3 regions of the Paenibacillus sp. FJAT-27812 genome follow, and region 3 is predicted to be linked to each of the others. Evidence: riboswitches for the same ligand, from Rfam matches in the RefSeq annotation. Region 3 holds a riboswitch; each other region holds the start of a gene.

Evidence for each region. Region 3 has a riboswitch for cyclic di-GMP ahead of ADU23_RS32805 (anti-repressor SinI family protein). Riboswitches for the same ligand answer to the same signal wherever they lie in the genome.
Region 1: it holds a riboswitch for cyclic di-GMP, as region 3 does, so the genes downstream of both, ADU23_RS07060 (pyridoxal phosphate-dependent decarboxylase family protein) here and ADU23_RS32805 (anti-repressor SinI family protein) in region 3, are expected to answer to the same signal.
Region 2: it holds a riboswitch for cyclic di-GMP, as region 3 does, so the genes downstream of both, ADU23_RS12960 (EAL domain-containing protein) here and ADU23_RS32805 (anti-repressor SinI family protein) in region 3, are expected to answer to the same signal.

The regions. Positions count from the first base shown of each region.
Region 1 covers NZ_LIGH01000001.1:1,669,242-1,676,361, forward strand. Annotated here, with positions in the region: gene ADU23_RS07055 (methyl-accepting chemotaxis protein) at 20-1,768, opposite strand; gene ADU23_RS07060 (pyridoxal phosphate-dependent decarboxylase family protein) at 1,749-3,437, opposite strand; cyclic di-GMP riboswitch class I at 3,557-3,643, opposite strand; gene ADU23_RS07065 (ABC transporter permease) at 3,932-5,161, opposite strand; gene ADU23_RS07070 (ABC transporter ATP-binding protein) at 5,176-5,898, opposite strand; gene ADU23_RS07075 (Cof-type HAD-IIB family hydrolase) at 6,062-6,841, opposite strand; gene ADU23_RS07080 (SRPBCC family protein) at 7,012-7,120, opposite strand, start outside.
Region 2 covers NZ_LIGH01000001.1:3,074,533-3,081,652, forward strand. Annotated here, with positions in the region: gene ADU23_RS12955 (metallophosphoesterase) at 1-2,080, shown strand, start outside; cyclic di-GMP riboswitch class I at 2,204-2,289, shown strand; gene ADU23_RS12960 (EAL domain-containing protein) at 2,374-5,280, shown strand; gene ADU23_RS12965 (hypothetical protein) at 5,325-5,603, shown strand; gene speD (adenosylmethionine decarboxylase) at 5,738-6,547, shown strand; gene ADU23_RS12975 (SDR family oxidoreductase) at 6,555-7,120, shown strand, end outside.
Region 3 covers NZ_LIGH01000001.1:3,847,480-3,854,599, forward strand. Annotated here, with positions in the region: gene ADU23_RS16250 (right-handed parallel beta-helix repeat-containing protein) at 1-1,523, shown strand, start outside; gene galE (UDP-glucose 4-epimerase GalE) at 1,651-2,718, shown strand; cyclic di-GMP riboswitch class II at 2,900-2,981, shown strand; gene ADU23_RS32805 (anti-repressor SinI family protein) at 2,998-3,159, shown strand; gene ADU23_RS16260 (helix-turn-helix domain-containing protein) at 3,174-3,506, opposite strand; gene ADU23_RS16265 (lasso peptide isopeptide bond-forming cyclase) at 3,918-5,858, shown strand; gene ADU23_RS32810 (paeninodin family lasso peptide) at 5,875-6,018, shown strand; gene ADU23_RS16270 (aldolase) at 6,116-7,042, shown strand; gene ADU23_RS16275 (lasso peptide biosynthesis PqqD family chaperone) at 7,046-7,120, shown strand, end outside.

The sequences.
Region 1 (7,120 bases), 2.2 Mb from region 3:
TTCTAATCCGTCTAGGAAATTACACCGCAATTTGACCTTGTTTATCAAGCTTAAAATGCTTAACCGATTCCTTAAGATCAACAGAGAGCGTGGATAGCTGTGCAATGGACGCAGAAATTTCCTGCATGGATGCGCTTTGCTGCTGAGCGGCTGCCGCAACCTCTTCCGTACCTGCAGCCTGCTCCTGCGTAATTCCCGAAATTTGCTGCATAGCGCCAGAGATCTGTCCGAAAGAATCGTCCACCTTATCCAGCGCGTGCAGCAGATGATCCGTATGCTCGTAGAAGTGCGAGACGCCGCTGTGAATGTCTTTAAAGTTGTCGTATGTGCCCGTAATCCACGATAAGCCCTGATCGGCCGCGTTGCTGCCTTCTGATATGCGTTCTATGACTAGCCTGCTGTTAGCCTGCGTGCTGGAAATGAGCTCTGTTATGGATAGCGCAGCCTCGGCGGATTGAGCGGCCAGCTTCTTCACTTCACCCGCTACAACCGCAAACCCACGCCCGACTTCTCCTGCACGGGCCGCCTCAATCGAAGCATTTAAAGCCAGCAGATTTGTCTGAGAGGAAATGTCGGAGATGATCGTAATAATCTCGCTTATTTCCTTGGAGCGCTCATCAAGCATTGCTGCCGCTTCTTGCGAATGGGTCATCGCATCCTTAATAAGATTCATTTGCTTTAACGTATGCTCGACTAAATTTTGCCCTTGCTCCGATTGCTCTTGCACCTGGGCCGCAATGCTTTGCATATCCTTCATGCCGCCCGATACGCTTTTGATTTCGGAATCGATATCGAGAATGGTCGTATTGCTGTTGGACACACTGATGACAATATGGTTGATGCCGTCGCTCATTCGGTTCGTAGAATCCGCTACCTGTGCTGCACTGTTCGTCGATTCACCCGCAGACTGGTGCAGATGCTGGCTAGTATCTGCTATTAGAGTGGAGGATGAAGTCACCTGATGAATAAGACCCTTTAGACTTGTAATCATGGAGTCAAAGGAACCCGCCAGCTTCCCGATTTCATCCCGGCTAGCGACAGAGATCGTCGTCTGCAAATCGCCTTTAGCGATTTTTTCCGTAGCAATCATCAGTTTACGTAATGGGTTCGTTATAATTTTGCTGATTACGATGGCCAAGACACTGCCCACAACAAACATCATTATCGTTATGATGAGGGAGGTAACCTTTGCTGAGGAAGTCGTTTTCGGAACGATTGAGGCATCCAAGTCAATCCCAAGAATTCCGTAAGCCTCGCTCTTCTGGTTAGTGAGCGGAACAAAAATCGATTTGTGCGTGCCATACTCGTCCTTATAGATCGGGCTAATGACAGGCTGATTTGCACTTACGGCTTCTTTCATCTCATTCGTAAAAGGATAAGGCGTTCCAAAATCATCAGGTACGCCAGATAAAATCAGAATACGTTCCTTTTGCTGACTATTTGACAAGACATAAATATTTTCCAAACTATGCTCTACTTTTAAATTTTCAAATGCCGCTTTGACTTTCGTGTAGTTAGGATCCTCTGCACTCGCTATTTCCATATCTGTGCCGGGTATCGCTGCAAAAGCATCCGAGGCGATTTGAATGTCGGTCTGGAGGCGTTTATCGAATTGGTCGACTAAGCTTTCCGTGAGATTCTGATTTACGACATAACCCGAAAAAGCAAAGGCAATACATGTAATGAGCTGCAAAATAAAAATATTGAATGCGATTTTTACAGAGAGATGCTCTTTAAACCATGCAAAATTAATGATAGATTTCTTCATGGACAATACCCCCAGGATGTAATCGCCGATATGCTGTGTAAGTTTCCTGCACTTTCTGCTTTAAGTAGCTAACGATTTCTTCGACATGCTCTTTTTGCGTATAAGGAGAGATGACAAATAGCTTGGATGCGAACAGGGCGAGACGTTTTCCGTCCGACGTTGGGACATAGAGATGTTTCTTCGTATCGCCAAAAAACATTTTCCCTCTCTCTTTTCCCAATATTTCAAAAAGGATTTCGTTCAGCTCATTGGTGTGGGCAATTTGTTCATAGGACTGCTGCCCGCTTAGCTCGCTTTTATAGCCATTGGAACCGTCGCTATAGATTCGGAACAGAGTGATAATACCCGGATTGTCCGCATTAACGATAACGGCTTCAGGAATTTCGCGAGCCAAAGCAAGGCGGAACGTATGGTTGACCTCGACAAATTGAGCCAAAAGCCGTTGATACCCTTCGACGCCAAACGCTAACAAGGCGCTGTATATGCTGATAGAGCTGCCCATTCTTGAGCATTCGAGCGTATAGCTGGTATGGTACTGGCCATATCCGCGATGCCCCACGTACGGAGTCTCGTCCGGGTCCAAATCCACAAGCTTCAAATCGGCAGCATTTTTCACCAAAAACAAGCTTGTCGAATAAGGCGTCTGCCCCAGCTTCTGAAAGTCAAAGCAAAGTGAATCGGCTAGATGCAGATGCTTCATTCGGCTTTGGATTTCTTGCAGACTAGCCGACACACCCTGAGAGAAAGAGAGCGGATTGCCAATAAAATCATAATCATTAAAAAAGGCAAAAAATCCGCCAAGAGCAGAATCGGCATGAATATGCGGACGTGGAACATCATATTCGTTAGCAAGCTGTTCAGCCGCTCCGGCAATTTCATCAAGGTTGTCTATGCCCATTGCATCGGTTGTTCCCGTAGTTGCGACTATAAAGATAGGAATGCCTCCGGATTGAATAACCTTCTCCATTTTTCCCTTTAAATCGGCGACATTCATCGAGCTGTCCTCATTCGTTTTTACTTTAATGAGGTTGTCGCTGCCAAGACCGGTCGCTTCCATCGATTTATATAAACTGTAGTGTGCCGCTTCGGAACAAAACGAATATACATGCTTAGGCACTCCGCTCTTGGAAGCGGCAGCAGAGTTCTTGTTGATAGCTAGCCGCAGCGCGGTGAATATAGCCCCTTGTCCGCCCCAGGTCGTATATCCTCCGCTTACGGAAGCGTTATATCCAACAAGCTTAGACATCATCGTAACAACCTTGACCTCAGCCTCAGCGCCAGCTGGCCCGTATACATCCCAAAGATTGTTGCCGTTTACCAAAAATGCGGCGATCATGCCAAGCACGCCAGGTATGCTTGCCATCGGTAAAATGTTCGTAAGAAAATACTTCGTATGATAAGGGTGAGCGTAAAGAAGTTTCAGAAGCTCTTTGTTCACGTCTTGAAGCGGTTGGCCCGTACGGGGAATGCGACTTTCGTTTACCAAATCACTGTAAAAAGAAGGTCCTCTTTCTTTTTGACCTTTCAGATAAACCGATTCTGGATCTTTTAACTCATCTACGCCTGTTACAAGCTGAGTAAATAGTTCTAGCAACTTATTACGTTGCTCCAAGCTGCCATCATCACTAGGGAAAAGATTGCGAATATCAGATCCAATGCTTTTATCCATGAACGATCCCTCTTCTCTCTCCTATCTCTAAAATCTCTCCATAGATACACTCTACGGAAAAATAGGCATAGAAAAAAAAGATACCGGCTATATATATTCATAGCTATACCGTTTGCTTCGGTTGCAACTGGCTGACATTTCTCGGTTAAGAAGTAGTCCCTATAGCTTTGCGTCACCGCTTTTCAGAGGTTTTGCCTGATATTCTATTTTTAAAATGCATATTTATTCCATAGATAATATTGGCAATCACTGGATTGATTTAGAAACATTCTACTATTTTCCATTTATAAGATCAACACCTTTATCTTAATCTTCATCATAATTCATCACGATTCGACACAAAAAAATCTATTATTTCGTTGCACCCATCGTTAACTGTCGATAAATGAAATAAATATTGGATATTATTAAGTTAAAGCGATTACATTTATAGTGAAAAAAACGGCCATGATCAGTGACTGGCCATGGCCGCTTACTCTGTTTCTCAACGCTGTTTAATCAGCTGGCTTGCGCAGTGTAAAGAGGCTGATACAGCCCCATAGGATAAAGCAAAGCAATGCTGCCATAATAGCAGCTTGTACGCCAAGCAGCTTATATCCGGCAATGGCGGACCACAGGAGCATAGGGAGCAGCAGCAGCCAAAAGCGTGAAATGACCGCCCCTCTCCTAGCGCTTCCAGACGTCCATGGGAACTGTACGATAAACGCTTCCGCGAACCACTGCTTCCATTGGAGCTGAAGCCACGCCGCGCCAAGCAGCGATAACGCTGCCACAAGGAACAGCGCAACCGGTCCCGGCACTAGCGAGACGGCCACTGTTGATGCGGATATAAAACTAAGCCAGACCCTGAGGTTGGTCATGCCTCGCAAAAACGCCTTTAGTCTCAGCTCTGCGAGGACAGTTCCTGAGTCCGATTTGCGGAACAAGCGCTGGGACCTGCGGAAGAGAAACGGACTTTTCAGGCGCACGAGCGGCTTCGCTTCAATGACCTGGCTCATGAGCAGTTCCGTGCTGCGCAGGCGCGTCTCGCTCTCCTGCTTCACCTCTGCTTCAAAGTTAATGGGCGACCGCAAGCCAAATCGCGTCATAACGAGCAAGGCAACAATGCCAGCGCCAAGGGATATGCCGAGCAGCCTTGTATCGTAAGTCCATGCCAGCATCGGAGTGATGTAGAAGGCTATGAAAAGAAGCAAGGTCATCAATTGAGCCGACCGCTTGCGCCAACCGACCAGCTTGCCTTGGAGCATATGAATGCCAATAGCCAGTATCATGCCGGTTACGATGGTATAGCAATAAGCTAGAACAAGCTGCAGTCCCGTTAATCCTTCTGCCTTTAACAAAAATGGCAGCAAGAGAAGAAACGGCAATCCGATTACAACGAACTTAACCGCCAGCGTATATCCGAATCCGCATCGTTTTAGCGTCCGAAGCCATTCCGGCCGCTGCAGCAAAAACAATCGGTCGGCGCTCTCAACGAATATGCGGATCTGCCCGGAGAGCAACAGAAGAAGAAGCAAAATAGGATAAAACTTTGCCCATGGCAGGCTCAATGCCCATTTCGGCATTTCCAGCAAAATCTCCCTATACAATCCTCCGCCAATGAACAAGCCCGGTATAACCAAATAGAGCCAAACCGACCAGTCGAGCACGCTATTCCAAACCCGGAGCTGCTCTTTCCCATTCTTTTTCAAGCGAATCCAGAAGAGCTGCCTTGGTGTAAGCATCACATTCAGCCCCTTTAAGTCAATGCGTGAAAGCACTCGAACAAAGTCGCATCCGCTGCGCATCCCGCGTCTTGCCTAACCTGTCCAAGCGTACCCCGTGCAACGACAGATCCTTTGTTAATGAGGACAAACGCATTACAAATCCGCTCTGCGGCGTCAAGGACATGAGTCGACATGAGCACGCCTGCACCGCGCGCCCGTTCGCCATCAAGCAGCGTTAAAAAATCCGTCGTAGCTCTCGGGTCAAGGCCGACAAACGGTTCATCGACGATATAAATGTCCGGTTCAAGCAGAAAAGCGATGATGAGCATCAGCTTTTGCTGCATTCCCTTGGAGAAATGCGTCGGATAATGATGCTTCTCCCCAGTCAAACGGAATTGCTCCAGCAGCTCCTCCGCTTTGGCAGCAAACGCCTTCTCCTCGATTCCGAACGCCGATGCTGCCAAATGCAAATGCTCCCACAGCGTAAAATAGTCATAAAACACCGGCTGCTCCGGCACATAGGCGTACCGTTTATTTTGACCGCCGATCTCGATTTCGCCCCTTACGTATGCCATTAAACCAAGAATCGTCTTGATCGTCGTACTTTTGCCCGCTCCGTTAGGCCCAATTAAGCCCACCAGCTCGCCTGGCGCTACTTCGAGCTTAATGCTGCGTATAGTGGGCTTGCCTTCCTCATAGCCCGCTTCCGAAATAGCGACGCGCAGCGCATAATCAGGTTTTCCCGAACTATCCATATGTAAATAACCGCCTCTCCTGACGCACTCTATAGATCATCTACGAATAGTGTTCCCAGAAAGTTCCATTCACGACCATGAAGTGCAAACAGCCCCGTCTCAAGAAGAGGCAGGGCTGCATTGCTGCTTATATGAACCGGCTAATTGCCCGGCATGAATGGATCTATTTTTGCAATAAGCCCGCTTCAATTAAACCGTTCCGAATACCCTGCTCATCCACGTGCGTCGTCACAAAATCAGCAAATGGAAGCAGCTCCGGGTGAGAGTTGCCCATCGCTATGCCGAAACCAACCGTCTCCAGCATCTCTTTGTCGTTCAGCCCATCGCCAAATGCGACCGCATCCGCCGTAGTAAGGCCAAGCTTATCCAGCAGCGCTTCGATGCCTTGCGCCTTCGATCCGCCTGCCGGCAGAACATCAATAGCTTGCGGGTGCCAGCGAATAAGCTTTAATTCCGAATGCAGCCCGTCGTACAAATGCTCCTCATGGCTCTCGCAGTGGAGAAATACTTGATAAATGCCATCCGTCTTCCAAAATTCAGGATTATAGCCCGGCAGATCAACCTTTAGCGAATTAACCGATTCGATAATAAAAGGATGATCCTCTTTGTCCGCGAAATAGTTATGCTCGCCTTCAAAAACGAGTCCGTGATTATGCTCTGCTGCTACCTTAACGAGCGCCTCCAAGCGGCTTTTCTCAATTTCACGCCTGTATAGCGGGGTTCCTTTATATACAACATAACCGCCATTTAGGCAAACGAACGATTCAATTCCCAGCTGTTCAGCGAGCGGCTTAATAAAGTATGGCGCTCTTCCTGTAGCGATAACCGGCTCAACGCCGCTTTCCTTCAGCTCTGCAATTGCCTTGATCGTATCTGCCGGTATTTCCTTATGCTCATTGATCAACGTTCCATCGATGTCAAAAAAAACGATTTTATAGCTCATTCTGTCTTCTCTCCTATCCGATGTCGCAGACGTATGCCGCCTGTCCTTTTTATACAGTATAAAGAATCAGGGACTTAAAAGGAATCATTCCTCATCGAACGAACGAAAAAAAGGACCGTCCCTCAAGGTCATCGCCTCTTGGAACAGCCCTATTATGGTTATCCTTATGCTTACCAGCCAAAATCCAAGTTTTTGCCTGTCTCGATAAAGGTTTTCAAATTGTTTAGAATCATCCACCACTGGCTATCGACTGTCTCCAGCCCCGGATGGTTTTCTGTA
Region 2 (7,120 bases), 770 kb from region 3:
AATACATAAAGTTCGCGCGAAGGACTTTTATTCACCGTCTGCCGGAATAGCTAATGCGGATTATAAGGTCATCGTTGAGGATGCGGACGACTATTTGGATGTTATTTTGCCGCTTGATCAAAAAACGATTATGGTAGGCGACGTTCACGAGTGCGCAGATGAGCTGAGAGGATTGCTCGTTAGCCATGGCTTTCAATTGGAAGACGGCCAGCTGATTGAAACGGAGAAGCTGAAGGGCACGAAGGTGCTGCTTGTTGGGGATTGGATCGACAAGGGCGGCCATACGAAGGAAATAATCGATTTTCTATATACGAATCAGCAGCATTTCTTGTTCGTGCTAGGCAACCATGAGAACTTCGTATATAAATTTATGCGCGGAGAAATTAAAGGCGTCGAAGAGGAGCTGCTTCATTCGTACTTTGATTCAACCGAGGTGCTTCGTCAGGATGAAGAGCTGCTTCGGCGGTTTAATCATCTAGTGTCGCTATCAAAGCCCTTCTATCGGATGGTGGGCAAAAGAGGAGCATCCTTCTATGTGACGCATGCGCCCTGTGCGAATAAATATTTGGGCAAGCTGGACCCGAACTCGGTTAGGCATCAGCGGAACTTCCGGATCGACCGCTCGGCGCCGCTGGAGGAGCAGCTTTCGTTCTTGAAGCGGGAGGCGGCATATAATCAGCCTTATCACGTATTCGGTCATATCGCAGCCAAAAACGCGTTCCGAATTAAAAATAAAATCCATCTTGATTCGGGTGCGGTGCACGGCAATTTGCTTACCTCGGTGATACTCTCGGCGAAGCCGATGTATAAATCGCAAAAATCAGAGCAAGCGGCTATGACGGATGTGCTGCACACGCTGTTCAAGGAAGAGCATAAGGTGTCGCTGCAGGAGCTCGGTGACGATGAAGCGCGCAGGCTGCAATACTGCTCGGCTAATAAGATTAACTTTATATCGGGAACGATGGCGCCAGCAGACAAGGATGAGGCAGCGCAGGAGCTTGAATCGCTGAGGAAAGGGCTGGACTATTTTGCAAGGCAGGGCGTTAAAGAGGTCGTGCTCCAGCCTAAATATATGGGATCAAGATGCAATGTCTATTTGCATGCGGAGCTTGGGCAATGTTTTGCGGTAAGCCGCAATGGTTATAAGATCAATAAGATTGATCTTACGGCTGTATACGAGAGATTGCAGCAAAGACTAGGAAGCTATATGAAGGAAAACGGCATTGCGATGCTCATTCTCGACGGTGAATTGCTGCCTTGGCAGGCGCTCGGAGAAGGCCTTATAGAGAAGCAGTTTAAACCGATCGAAAAGGCGCTTGAGTCGGAGCTTGCGTTCCTTAAGGCGAATGGGTTCGAGGAAGCGTTCGATAAGCTTGCGCTAGGATACAAGGAAAGCGGCTTTGAGAAGGATCAATTCCATCTGTCCAAAGGGGCGCTTAATGAAAAATATGGCCTGAACGTCTACCAAAGCTACAAATATGTTCATTCGGTTTTGGAGAAGCATATGCCTCTTGCCGATCATATGGACGCCTACAGCACGTACAAGAAGCAGCTTGAGCTGTATGCGGAGGCTGGCGAGCTGGCATACAAACCGTTCTCGCTGCTCAAAATCATCTATGAGGATGGCCGGGAGATGCTGCCTGAATGGAAGACATCGGAGATGTATCATTTCCTCTCGGATGATCCGTTCCTTGCGCTCAATCTATCCGCAGAGGAGAGCTATGAGCAAGCGGAGCAGTATTTCTTAACGCTCACGGTGGATAACCATATGGAGGGAGTCGTCATTAAGCAAGAATACTCAGATCCGCATATCGTTCCTTATATGAAGGTGCGTAATGCGAACTATATGTCGATTATTTATGGCTATGATTATCGTTTCCCGCATAAGTACAACAAACTCATTAGACAGAAGAGCATTCATCTGAAGCTTCGCACCTCTTTAAAAGAGCACCGGCTCGGGCAAAAAATGCTGGCGATTCCATTTGCTGAGATTGCGCCGGATAACGCAGCGTATAAGGCTGCTGCTGCAAATCTACTATTTGAGGTTGCCAGAGAGAAGGAGATTGATCCACGCTTGTAATGATCTGTCTCTAGCATTTGACCTCCCCCTCAGGGGAGGTTTTTTGACAAATTTCGACTTATTTTCTGAAATTGCATATGGTATATATCGGAATTGTATGAAATAATCATATAAGTAAAAAGTCCTAGTAAAGAGCAAAGTTGTCGAAAGACAATGACGCAAAGCCAACAGGCCTAAAGGGAATTTCCAAAGGTGGCTGGGTTGCCAAAGGGATGAGAGATACTATACTTATATCCTCTTCCTCAAAACTACAGGTTACCGCAAATGTTAATAAGAGGGAAGGATATTAAGCAATGGATAAAAACATTCAGCTTTTTAACGGCAACGGCAAAAGCTTTGAACTTGTTCAGCAAATCGCGAATTTAGGATACTGGGAATTCGATCATGTTCGGAAACAAGCGTCTTGGTCGAATCAAATGTTTGATATATATGGGATGAGTACGGATTTCTCGGTAAAGCAGGAAGATTTTTTTGATCTTATTCATGCCGAGGATCGCGAGCGTATTAAGAAACAGTTCTATGAATCGGCAGAAATGAAAAAAGAGTTCATCAGCGAATATCGGATCATTCGCCAGAGCGGGGAGATTCGTTATGTACTGGAGCATATTTCATTTATTCTCGGCGATGACAACGAAGTAACGAAAACGGTAGGCACGATTCAGGACGTCACGGAAAATAAAATTTTGAAGCATCGATTAATAGTGGAAGAACAGCATTATAAAGCGATATTTGAAAATAATCCGGATGCGGTCTTTTCATTTGACATTAACGGACATTTTTTGTCTTGCAATCCTGCCTTGGAGCAAATGTTTGGTTATACGAGAGACGAAATTATGCGGGGCAACTTCCACCAGATGGTGGATAAGGAGTATTTGGAGAGTACGACTCATTTATTTGAGGAAACGGTTAGAACACAGAGGCCTTGTAACTATGATACGAGGGGCGTGACGAAGAGCGGACGAAAGATCGATGTCAATGTGACCAATATACCGATGATCATCGATAACGAGCTTGTCGGGATATATGGCATAGCTAAGGATATTACGCAGGAGAAGAAAATGGAGCGGTCGCTTTCGGAGACGGAATTGAAATTCAGCAGCATCATAGAACAGTCTATCGTCGGCATATTTGTCGCTCAGAAAAAAAACTTTGTTTACACGAACAAAGAGCTGGATAAAATGCTTGGATATGAATCGCTAATTGGAGTGGCGGTTGAAGAAACGATACATATCGACGATCGTGAATCGATCATTAGTCAGGTCATGCAGCTTACGGAAGGACAGACGCTTCCTAATTTTTGCCAGAGGGCGATTAAACGAGACGGAACGGTCATTCATTGCGAAGTGCATGTTAACCGAGTGTCCCATATGGGGGAAAAAGCCATTATAGGCACCGTCTTGGACATTACGGAGCGGAACAAGGCGCAGGAGTTAAATCAGTATTTGGCTTACCACGATTACTTGACGGGCATGCCCAATCGGAGGAAGTTCGAGGAGCAGCTCGATACGCAGCTTAGAATAAGCGAGTTTTTTAACCAAAAGCTTGCTGTGTTGCTCATCGATTTAGACCGGTTTAAATATGTAAATGATACGCTCGGGCACCCCATTGGCGATGCGCTGCTGAAGCAAATCGCGATGAGGGTGATGAGCAGCTTTAGCGAATCGCAAGTAGCTTACCGGGTTGGCGGAGACGAGTTTTCGATCATACTGGCAAATGTGCAGCAGCAGAGCGATGTGACGGACGCTGCGGAGCAGCTTATTAAGCTCATTAAAGAGCAATTTGTTATAGATGGATTTGAGCTGAATGTAACAGCAAGCATCGGGATCAGTCAATCGCCGGACGATGGCTGCACGGTTGAGTCTTTGATGAAAAACGCGGATGCTGCCCTTTACCATGCCAAATCCAAAGGACGGGACCAGTCACAGTATTACTCCTCTTCGCTAAATGTGAAAACCTTTAAATTGTTTTCACTGAGCAATGATCTGCGCAAAGCGATGGAAAAAGGGGAGTTTTTCCTCGATTATATGCCTCGCGTCCACGCGCAAACGATGGAGGTTGTTGGCATTGAGGCGCTGCTGCGGTGGAACCATCCGGATTGGGGGCTGGTATCCCCGTCGGAGTTTATCCCGATCGCGGAAGAGAACGGACTTATCGTGCCGATAGGCGAGTGGGTGCTTCGAGAGGCTTGCATGCAAAGCAAACGTTGGCAGAACATGGGGCTGCCTCCTATTATTATGTCGGTCAATTTCTCGGTTCAGCAGCTGCTGAAACAAAATATATTAGAGACGATTGATTGCATCGTCGAAGAGACAGGCTTATCGCCAGATCGGTTGGAAATCGAAATTACGGAAAGCTCCTTCATCAGCAATGAGAAGGTCGTAACGGAGCTGCTGCTCGAGCTGAGGAAGCGTAGAATTAAAGTATCGCTTGACGATTTTGGCACGGGCTACTCCTCTCTTTATCTATTAAAGCGGTTAGCGCTGGATACGATCAAAATAGACAGGTCGTTTGTAGAGGAAATGATGACGGAGCCAAGCAATAAGAGCATTATCGAATGCATGATTCGGCTTGCTGGAGAGCTGAAAATGCATGTGGTTGCCGAGGGCGTGGAGACCAAGGAGCAATTCAACTATTTAAGGGAGCAGCAATGCGACGAGATCCAAGGCTATTATTTTAGCCGACCCGTTGACCCTGAGAGCATCGTTCAGCTGCTGCGCAAAAAAACGTTTATGGAGCCAGCGTTGCTAAGAAGCAGCATGGAGCCGATCCCAAACCGCAGACAATACTTTCGAATCGAGATGAAGCACAGCTTGCTGGCAGAGATGACGATTACGATGTTTAAGGGACGAAGCGTGCGGCTCGGCAGCACGGAGGTGCTCGTCCGAAATATCGGTCCAGGCGGCCTTCGGTTTATGGTAGGCGTTAAGCTTCCCGTCAACAGCGATATTCTGCTGATGTTCAAAACCCAAATTGTCAATCAAATGTACGTGCTATATGGCTTTATAGTCTGGTACAATGAACTGGACAATGATATTTATGAATACGGCGTGCAATTTCAAATGAAAGAGAAGGAGCATGAAGAGCTCGTCAATGCGCTTAATTTGCTTGCGATTAAACAGCGCGACGGCATTTTGCCCCAAACACAAGTCTATGTGGGCGACCCCATACTCCGAATAAAGGAATTGAAAAAGCTTAATTGATGATAAAATACGTTGTTAAAGGATACGGATAGGAGGAGTAGAGCATGAACGATATCGTGAACAAATTTTGCGTCAAAACATTTGGTTCCTCAAACCTGGTAACGGAGATCGGCAAGGTGACGAAGGTAGCCAGCAGAACGATTCATGTTGACTGGGGCATGAAGAAGTACGTTTACCAAAACAAAGATTTCAGATGGATCCCGCTTACAAAAGAGGAAGTGGAGAAAAAATATCCGAAATCGAAATTTACGGAGGACTCACTCAAACGGGCTTTGGCATTTGGTCTGGAAATCAAAGGCGTACAGCCGGTGTCATCTGAATAGATTTGACTATAAAAAGCATTTTGCGCTTGGCTAATCCCGAGCGTGAAATGCTTTTTTTATTGCAGATTGCCGTTTTATCGCATCGCGCTTTGGGTAAAAGGAAATAGTAGTAAGGAAAGAAGGGGGATGTGCGCTTGAAGCTAACGCCGGAACAGCGAATCCAATTGCATGGCTTTAATAACTTAACGAAGTCGCTCAGCTTTAATATGTATGACGTGTGTTATACGAGAACAAGGGAAGAGCGCGAAGCTTATATTGCCTATATTGACGAGCAATACAATTCGGATAGGCTGACGAAAATTTTAAACACCGTATCGGACATTATCGGCGCGCATGTACTGAATATTGCCAAGCAGGACTATGAGCCGCAAGGCGCCAGCGTGACCTTGCTCGTATCGGAAGGCCCTATCGTCGGCGGGCCGAATGAATCGTTCGAGGAATCGCCGGGCCCGCTGCCTGATTCAGTTGTGATGCATTTGGATAAAAGCCATATAACGGTCCATACGTATCCCGAGTATCACCCGAATGAAGGAATCAGCACCTTCCGGGCAGACATCGATGTGTCTACCTGCGGCGAAATATCGCCTTTGAAAGCGTTGAATTACTTAATTCATTCCTTTGATACGGACATCATGACGCTTGACTACCGCGTACGCGGCTTTACGCGTGACATTAACGGCCACAAGCTGTTTATTGATCATGACATCAACTCGATCCAAAATTACATACCGAAGGAAGAGTGCCTTTTGTATGACATGATCGACGTTAATATTTATCAGGAAAATGTGTTCCATACCAAGTGCAAGCTGAAGCAATTCGATTTGAACAATTATTTGTTCGGCTATACGAAGGATTCGCTGACAGCTAAGGAACAAGAAGAAATAACGAGAAGATTGAAGACCGAGATGGATGAAATCTTTTATGGAAAAAATATAAGGAGCTGATTTTCTCATGCCAAATTCCGCATCCCAAAAACCGATAAACCCGCCGCAGCACCAAAATCGCCAGCCGGGTATCGAATCGGAAATGAACCCGCTGCCGATCTATGAATCTGATTCGTACAAGGCGGCAGGGAAGCTAAAGGGGAAGACGGCCATTATTACCGGAGGCGACAGCGGCATCGGCCGCGCGGTATCCGTTGCTTACGCGAAGGAAGGCGCCGATATTGCGATCGTTTATTTGAACGAGCATGAGGACGCGAAGAAAACGAAGGAGATCGCCGAGAAGGCTGGCGCCAAATGTTTGCTGATTTCCGGCGATATCGGTGACGAGGCGTTTTGCAAGAGCGTAATCGAACAGACGATAAAGGCGTTCGGCAAGCTTGATATTCTAGTAAACAATGCGGCCGAGCAGCATGTCCAGCAGAAGCTTGAGGATATTACATCCGAACAGCTTGTTGCGACATTCCGGACGAATGTGTTCAGCATGTTCTATTTAACGATTGTCGCTTTGCCGCATTTGAAGGCGTCAAGCGCGATCATCAATACGGCTTCGATTACCGCATACCGCGGCAATCC
Region 3 (7,120 bases):
AAATATCCAATATGGACATTTCAAATTGCACGGGAGATGGGATTTTAACTGGCTACGAAAAATACCAGCTTGATCCAGCCTTATATACGCAGGAGCAAATGGGTCAAGATGTTCTGATTCATGATTGCCATATTCACCATTGCAGAAGGCAAGGGATTTCGATTTGCGCTTCAAACGATACTCATATCTATAGAAACAAGATCCATCATATCGGCTATGATAACGATGGCGTAACGACGAATTTTCGAAATGGAACGCCGCCTATGTTCGGTATTGATATCGAGTCGATGTATAGCGAAACCAATATCCCATATAAATCAGCAGAGCGTCCGAACGGACTGGAGCTGAATTACCGCATTCATGTTGAAGACAATTATATCTACAGCAACGTACGCGGACACTTCGTTAATGCCGACGGTACCAATATTGTAGTAGACGGAAATACTTTTGAAGGCAATAATGTTGGCGGTGTGAGCTCGAATCCAAATTTCCCAAACGTCAAATATGTGAACAACTCCTTTAATGGCTGCGAGTTGTGGGTACAAGGCGATAACTTTGTGAACGGGGCTGTTTTCCAAAAAGGGAATTTAAAGCTGCTGGATGTAAGAGGAGCAGTCGTGCAAAATTGCCAGATTAAAGACGGTATGGTTTATGGTTCAAGCGTCTATGGCTATTTAGGCTCGCCAACGGTAAATGCAGCTGCTGGAACCTTCACGTTCAAAACGGCACATGGACTAGGCAACGGAGCGCAAGTATCGTTTGAGCAATGGATCGGCAAAATTCCGACCGGAATCAGCGTCGATAAATTGTATTATACCGTTAATGTTACTTCACTAGGCTTTCAGGTTTCCGAGACGCTGGGAGGTGCTCCGGTTACCATTAAGGATGCAGGTACTCCGGGTTTTAATCTTAGCAGGTACAATTACGGTAGATGCTTCTTATCCAATATAACGGTGGAGCGGGACTGGCGTTCTGATAACGCGCTCACGCCAAACTTTAATCTGCTGGCTGCTGGTGCGGTGATTGATAATATAACGATAAAAAATTACGATTTATCTCTATTGGTTCCTGCAGATTATGCTGGACGCCCGACCGTCGTAAGTGGGCTTACGCTCATTGAAGGCTCCGCAAGGTTTGAAGGGTGCCATATTAGCAACAGTGAATTTATGCGAGCAAAAACCCCGCTGCTTGGCAGCACGGATATCCAGCTTGGATCAAGCGATACGAAGTATATGAGGCAAATTACCCTACGCAACGGTTTGTTCCAAAGCTTAGGGCTTGTCATGGACGGCAATGCTGTTGTAACCGGAACCACCTTTATTAATGCTTCTGTCGGGAAAGCGGATAATGCCAAAAAGGCCATTATCGCCCACTCCTACTTTGACAATAGCAAACTCAACTTCAACTGGCTCCGTCAAAATCAGTCGGTAACCGTTGCGAAGTCTGTATTTAAAGGCATAACGATAACCGGCACTACACCTTATATCCGGCTAGAGGATAATACGGATCTTGGAACCGCCTAATCTCTTCCACTAATCAAGAAAATACTTCCCTGCAGTTTGTTTGCGATGCAGGGAATTTATTTAATAAGATGTTCTTTATTAAGAATTAAATGTACTTTATAATGAATAATTGAGAGGGGTTAATGAAATGGCGATATTAATTACTGGCGGTGCAGGTTATATCGGGAGTCATACATGTGTGGAGCTTCTGGAAGCGGGATTTGAGGTCGTTATCGTCGATAATTTGTCCAACAGCAGCCATATTTCATTAAATCGAGTCGCAGAAATTACGAACAAAACGTTCACCTTCTACAAAATGGACCTTATGGACCGCAGCGGGTTGGAGAGCGTATTCGCTAGGCACTCCATTGAAGCCGTTATTCACTTTGCCGGCCTTAAGGCTGTCGGCGAATCGGTTCAATTGCCGCTCTCTTATTACCATACCAACATTACAAGCACTTTAATTTTATGTGAAGTCATGAAAAAATTCGGCGTGCATAAACTTGTATTTAGCTCCTCTGCAACGGTGTACGGCCGCCCGGAGCAGGTTCCGATTGCGGAAGGCTCTCCGCTTGGAGCGACGAATCCATACGGCAGGACGAAGCTTATGCTGGAGCAAATCTTGCAGGATTTAGCAGAGTCGAATGAGCAGTGGGGGATTTCGATCCTGCGATATTTTAATCCGATTGGCGCCCACGTTAGCGGAAGAATCGGCGAGAACCCGAATGGCATTCCAAACAATTTGATGCCTTACATTACACAGGTAGCTGTTGGGAAGCTTGCCCAAGTGAACGTTTTTGGCAATGATTACGCAACCGTAGACGGAACAGGCGTAAGGGATTATATTCATGTCGTCGATCTGGCACTCGGGCATGTGCAGGCTCTAAAAAAAGTCATGACAAAATCAGGAGTAGATATTTACAATCTTGGCACCGGCCGCGGCTACAGCGTGCTGGAGATGATCGCCGCATTTGAGAAGGCATCGGGGCGGAGCATTCCTTATGCAATCGTTGACCGCAGGCCGGGCGATATTGCGATTTGTTATGCGGACACGCATAAGGCAAATGAAGAGCTGGGCTGGGCTGCTGCGCGTGGAATTGAAGAGATGTGCAAAGACTCCTGGCGGTGGCAGTATGCGAATCCGGGCGGCTTCGAAGAAGAAACGTATCACGTATCCGAGCTTGAAGCATCCACGTACATTAAAGCGGCGCAATAGGGGGAAGCCTTTTCTAAGTTAGTTGATCAGACCTAACGGAGTCTAGTACATAAACTCTATAACCTTTAACATTGCTTAATTACATTCGACAAAAAATGTATTTATCTATCATTTTTGTAAGACATGAAGCGACAGCATGCGCAATATTGGTGATTTATAATACATCTATAAGTGAATGACAAGCATAGGGAGACGTTGAAATGCGTTTAGTATCTGGGCACCTTAAACGCATGGAGTCAGTGGTGCAACCGTCCCAAAATGAATGGGGGACATGGGAAAATGGTACTTATAAACTCAGATGACAATCAGGACTTGGATATGGAGTGGGTAGCATTAATCATGAATGCACGTTCTTTGGGGTTCAGCAAGGAAGATGTGCGGAAGGTTCTGCTATGCCTTGAGGAAAGCAAGAAGGATGATATGCAGGAAACTGCTGTATAAAAGCGGAAAAAGCGCTATTCGCGCTTAATTTTCCATTTATTGAATTCAAGAAACTCTTTAAACTGATCCTTGCTTACGCCAGAGGCCATTGCCTCTCTAACTAAGTCAGCCCATTCATTGTCAAGATGATCGGGCTTGCGATCAGTTTTTTCGTCGTTATTTAGAAATTCTTCAACGGTCACGTTTAATACCGCGCCTACCTTTTCGAGAAATTGAATCGAAGGATTTTGCTGGAGCCCTCGTTCAATGGAGCTTAAGTAAGATTTTGCGACGCCTGCCCGTTGGGATAACTCCGTTAGGGAAAGGCCTTTTCTCTTGCGCAGCATCTGAATACGTTCTCCGATCATAAGAAACTCCTCCGTTATCACATCGTTGTAGACCACTACTATTATAACGAAAAAATGTTAATTGCGAAAGCTAGTAAGCTTTAACATCATTTATTTTTTAATACCTTCAATAGTATCCGCTTATTATCGCTAATAAGTGGATATTTTTGGTTGAAAAACCGGCTCATTTTGTTCTATGAACAGCCATTTGCGGATCGGAAAAATGATTACGGTATAAATCGACAAGTTGTTTTTAATAAAGAACAAAAATGTAATATTTTTTGCAAGATACCGTAGAAAAATTGATTGACAAAGCCATTTATCAGGTGTAATATGCAAATATGTTCTTTATAAAGAACTGTTATTACATTAAATGATTTTCGAAAATTGTTCTTCATATCGAACGATTTCGATGTCTGGCCGGAGGAAACGATGAGCGCCATCGCAGGAGTTTTTCTAACTGATCAAGGAAGTCATGCATGGAAGCAAGGCGGCTCCTTAATGGAAGCTTTATCCCGTTACCCTTGTGATGCGGCTCAGGCCTGGCATGAGGAATCTATCTTTCTTGGCTGCCATAACCAGTGGATCACACCAGAGTCGGTCGGCGAGCGAAATCCGTATGCTGATTCCGAAAGAGGGCTGGTTATAACCGCGGACGCCATCATCGATAACCGGACAGAGCTGTTTAACCTGCTGCAGGTGGATCTGCACCGACGAAGCCAGATGACCGATAGCGAGCTGATATTGCTAGCTTACGATAAGTATGGCGATGATGTGCCTAAATATTTGGCTGGCGATTTTGCTTTTATGATTTGGGATATTCGCAACCGCAAGCTGTTTGGCGCTAGAGATTTCTCTGGAAGCCGTATGCTTTATTATCAGCGGAATGCTGAACGGTTTGCCTTTTGCTCAACGATAGAGCCGCTGCTTGCGCTTCCTGGAATGGAACGCACGCTGAATGAACATTGGCTTGCCGAGTTTCTAGCGATCGCTGGCATGGTAGACGCAGCAGACGCATCCGCAACGGTTTATCGCAATATCGAGCAGTTGCCTCCGTCTCACAGCATTACGATTCAAGACGGGCGGATAACGATAACGAGATATTATCAGTTTCCTGCGGATGAGCGGGTGCGATTTAAAACGGATGCTGAGTATGTTGAAGCGTTCCAAGAGGTGTTTGGGCAAGCGGTTGCCTCAAGGCTGCGGACGCATCGCCACGTTGGAGCACAGCTAAGCGGCGGATTGGATTCTGGTTCGATCGTAAGTTTTGCATCAAGGGCATTGCGACCGCAAAATAAAAAGCTGCATACGTTCAGCTACGTGCCAACATCTGATTTTATCGACTACACAGCAAAATATATGATGACAAATGAGAGGCCGCTTATCGAATCAACTGTCGAGCATGTCGGGGGGATCGAGGAGCACTACCTCGACTTTCAGGGAAGAGACTCCTACTCCGAGATCGACGGTTTTCTAGATATTATGGAAATGCCTTATAAGTTTTTTGAGAACTCCTTCTGGATGAGAGGCATGTTCGAGAAGGCACAGGAGCAGGGGGTAGGGGTGCTGCTTAATGGGGGCAGAGGCAATTTGTCGATCTCATGGGGATCTGCCATTCCTTATTACGCAACGCTGCTCAAAAAAATGAAATGGGTTAGGCTGCTTCGGGAAATGCGCCAGTACAGCCTCAATATCGGCTCTGGCCGGGCGCATGTGTTCTCAAATGTTAGCCGGGCGGCATTCCCGCTAATTGAACAATTGCGGCCATTGCAAAATACATACCATTATCCGATGATGATCCATCCCGATTTTGCAAGGAAAACGGATGTATTCAATCGGCTGGGCGAGCATGGCATCGATGAATCAGGCTGGTTCGCTGCAAGGGATGTGTATGAGGAAAGAAAAAGCCATTTCAATGAAGTATTTCATTGGAATGCAGGCAATACGCTCTCGGCAAAGCTGTCGCTCAGGCACGGCCTTTGGAAGCGCGACCCGACCAATGATATCAGGGTCATTCGCTTTTGCTTGTCGCTGCCGGAGGATCAATACGTTCAGGATGGGATGGACCGCGCTCTGATCAGACGTGCTACGGATAAGCTGCTGCCCGATGAGGTGAGGCTTAATCAGCGTATACGCGGGGTGCAAGGAGCGGATTGGGTTCATCGCATGCTGCCTAAATGGCAATCGTTTAAGGATGAGCTGCGGCAAATGAGCGAAGATCGCTTATTTATGGAGTTCGTTGATGGCAAGGTAATCCGTTCGGCGCTGTCGGGACTGGAGGAAGGCACTCAGTCTAGGCATGCGGCTGATCCGAATTATAGATTGTTAATGCGCAGCCTTATCGTTTTTCGTTTTCTAAAAAAATTCAATTGAAGGGAGGTGACAATATATGCAAACGAAAAAACAATGGAATAAACCTGAGCTAGAGGTCCTTCATGTACATATGACTGCGGCTTCCACGAAAAACGGTCCGTTCACAGATGAGGCTTACGTACCTGGCCAACATTCTGAAAAGCCACGTTTTACTAGCTAAGGCATTATGAATTCGATTGGTGAAGAAAGCCCTTGTACATAAGGTGTATAAGGGCTTTCTAGCTTTTTAACCAGAGATTGATGGAGTGAGGACATTGATGGCAACGAAGACAAAAATGGCATATCGCGCATTTGGGCTTACGATAGAAAGCGAGCTGGCCTTGCCGGAGCTGACCAAAGTGAGCGAGATCGGCGAGCGAACCGATGTGGAGATCATCGTCGATAGCTTTATTAAGGAAACGGTACCTTTCGAGCCCTACGACTTTGTTGTGGAGGAACGCAACGTATCGGTATATATGCCGGATGCTGGATTATTTCGAATAGAAGGCGGAAATAAGATCACGATTTCTCCTATCGTCGGAGCCGATGAGGATTTGATCCGGCTATACGTGCTTGGGACCTGTATCGGTGCGGTGCTTCTGCAGCGTGGCCTCTATCCTTTGCATGGGAGTGCCATTGCAATCAATGGTAAAGCTTATGCCTTTGTAGGTCATTCGGGAGCGGGGAAATCGACGTTAGCGTCGGCATTGATAAGCTGTGGTTATTCACTGCTCAGCGACGATGTCATCGCGGTTTCTTCACTTGCTTCGGATCAACCGCCGCTCGTTATACCGGCTTATCCGCAGCAGAAGCTCTGGCAGCAAAGCTTAGACGCTTTCGGCGTAAATAATGATGAGCTTCGAGCCATTTATGGGCGGGAAAATAAATATTGCATCCCGGTAGATTCCGACTTTTGCAGCAGCCCCATGCCGCTTGGCGGCGTGTTTGAGCTTGTGAAATCGGAGTCGGACGTTTCCGAGGTTGGCATTCATTTTATTCCGAAGCTGGAGCGGCTCGATATTTTATTCCGGCATACCTATAGGCAGTTTTTGGTGCAAAAGATGGATCTTACGCGGTGGCATTTTACAAATTCCGCTTCGCTTGCTGCTAAACTCCCTATTTATCGATTGGAAAGGCCGCAGACAGGCTTTACGGCACCGCAGCTCACCCAGCTCATATTAAAAACCATATCCGCGGAGGAATAATACATGACAAAAAACCACGCCATTACCATTCAAGCTTTATTTCTGGAGCAGCTCGTCGTTCAAGACGAGAACAATATC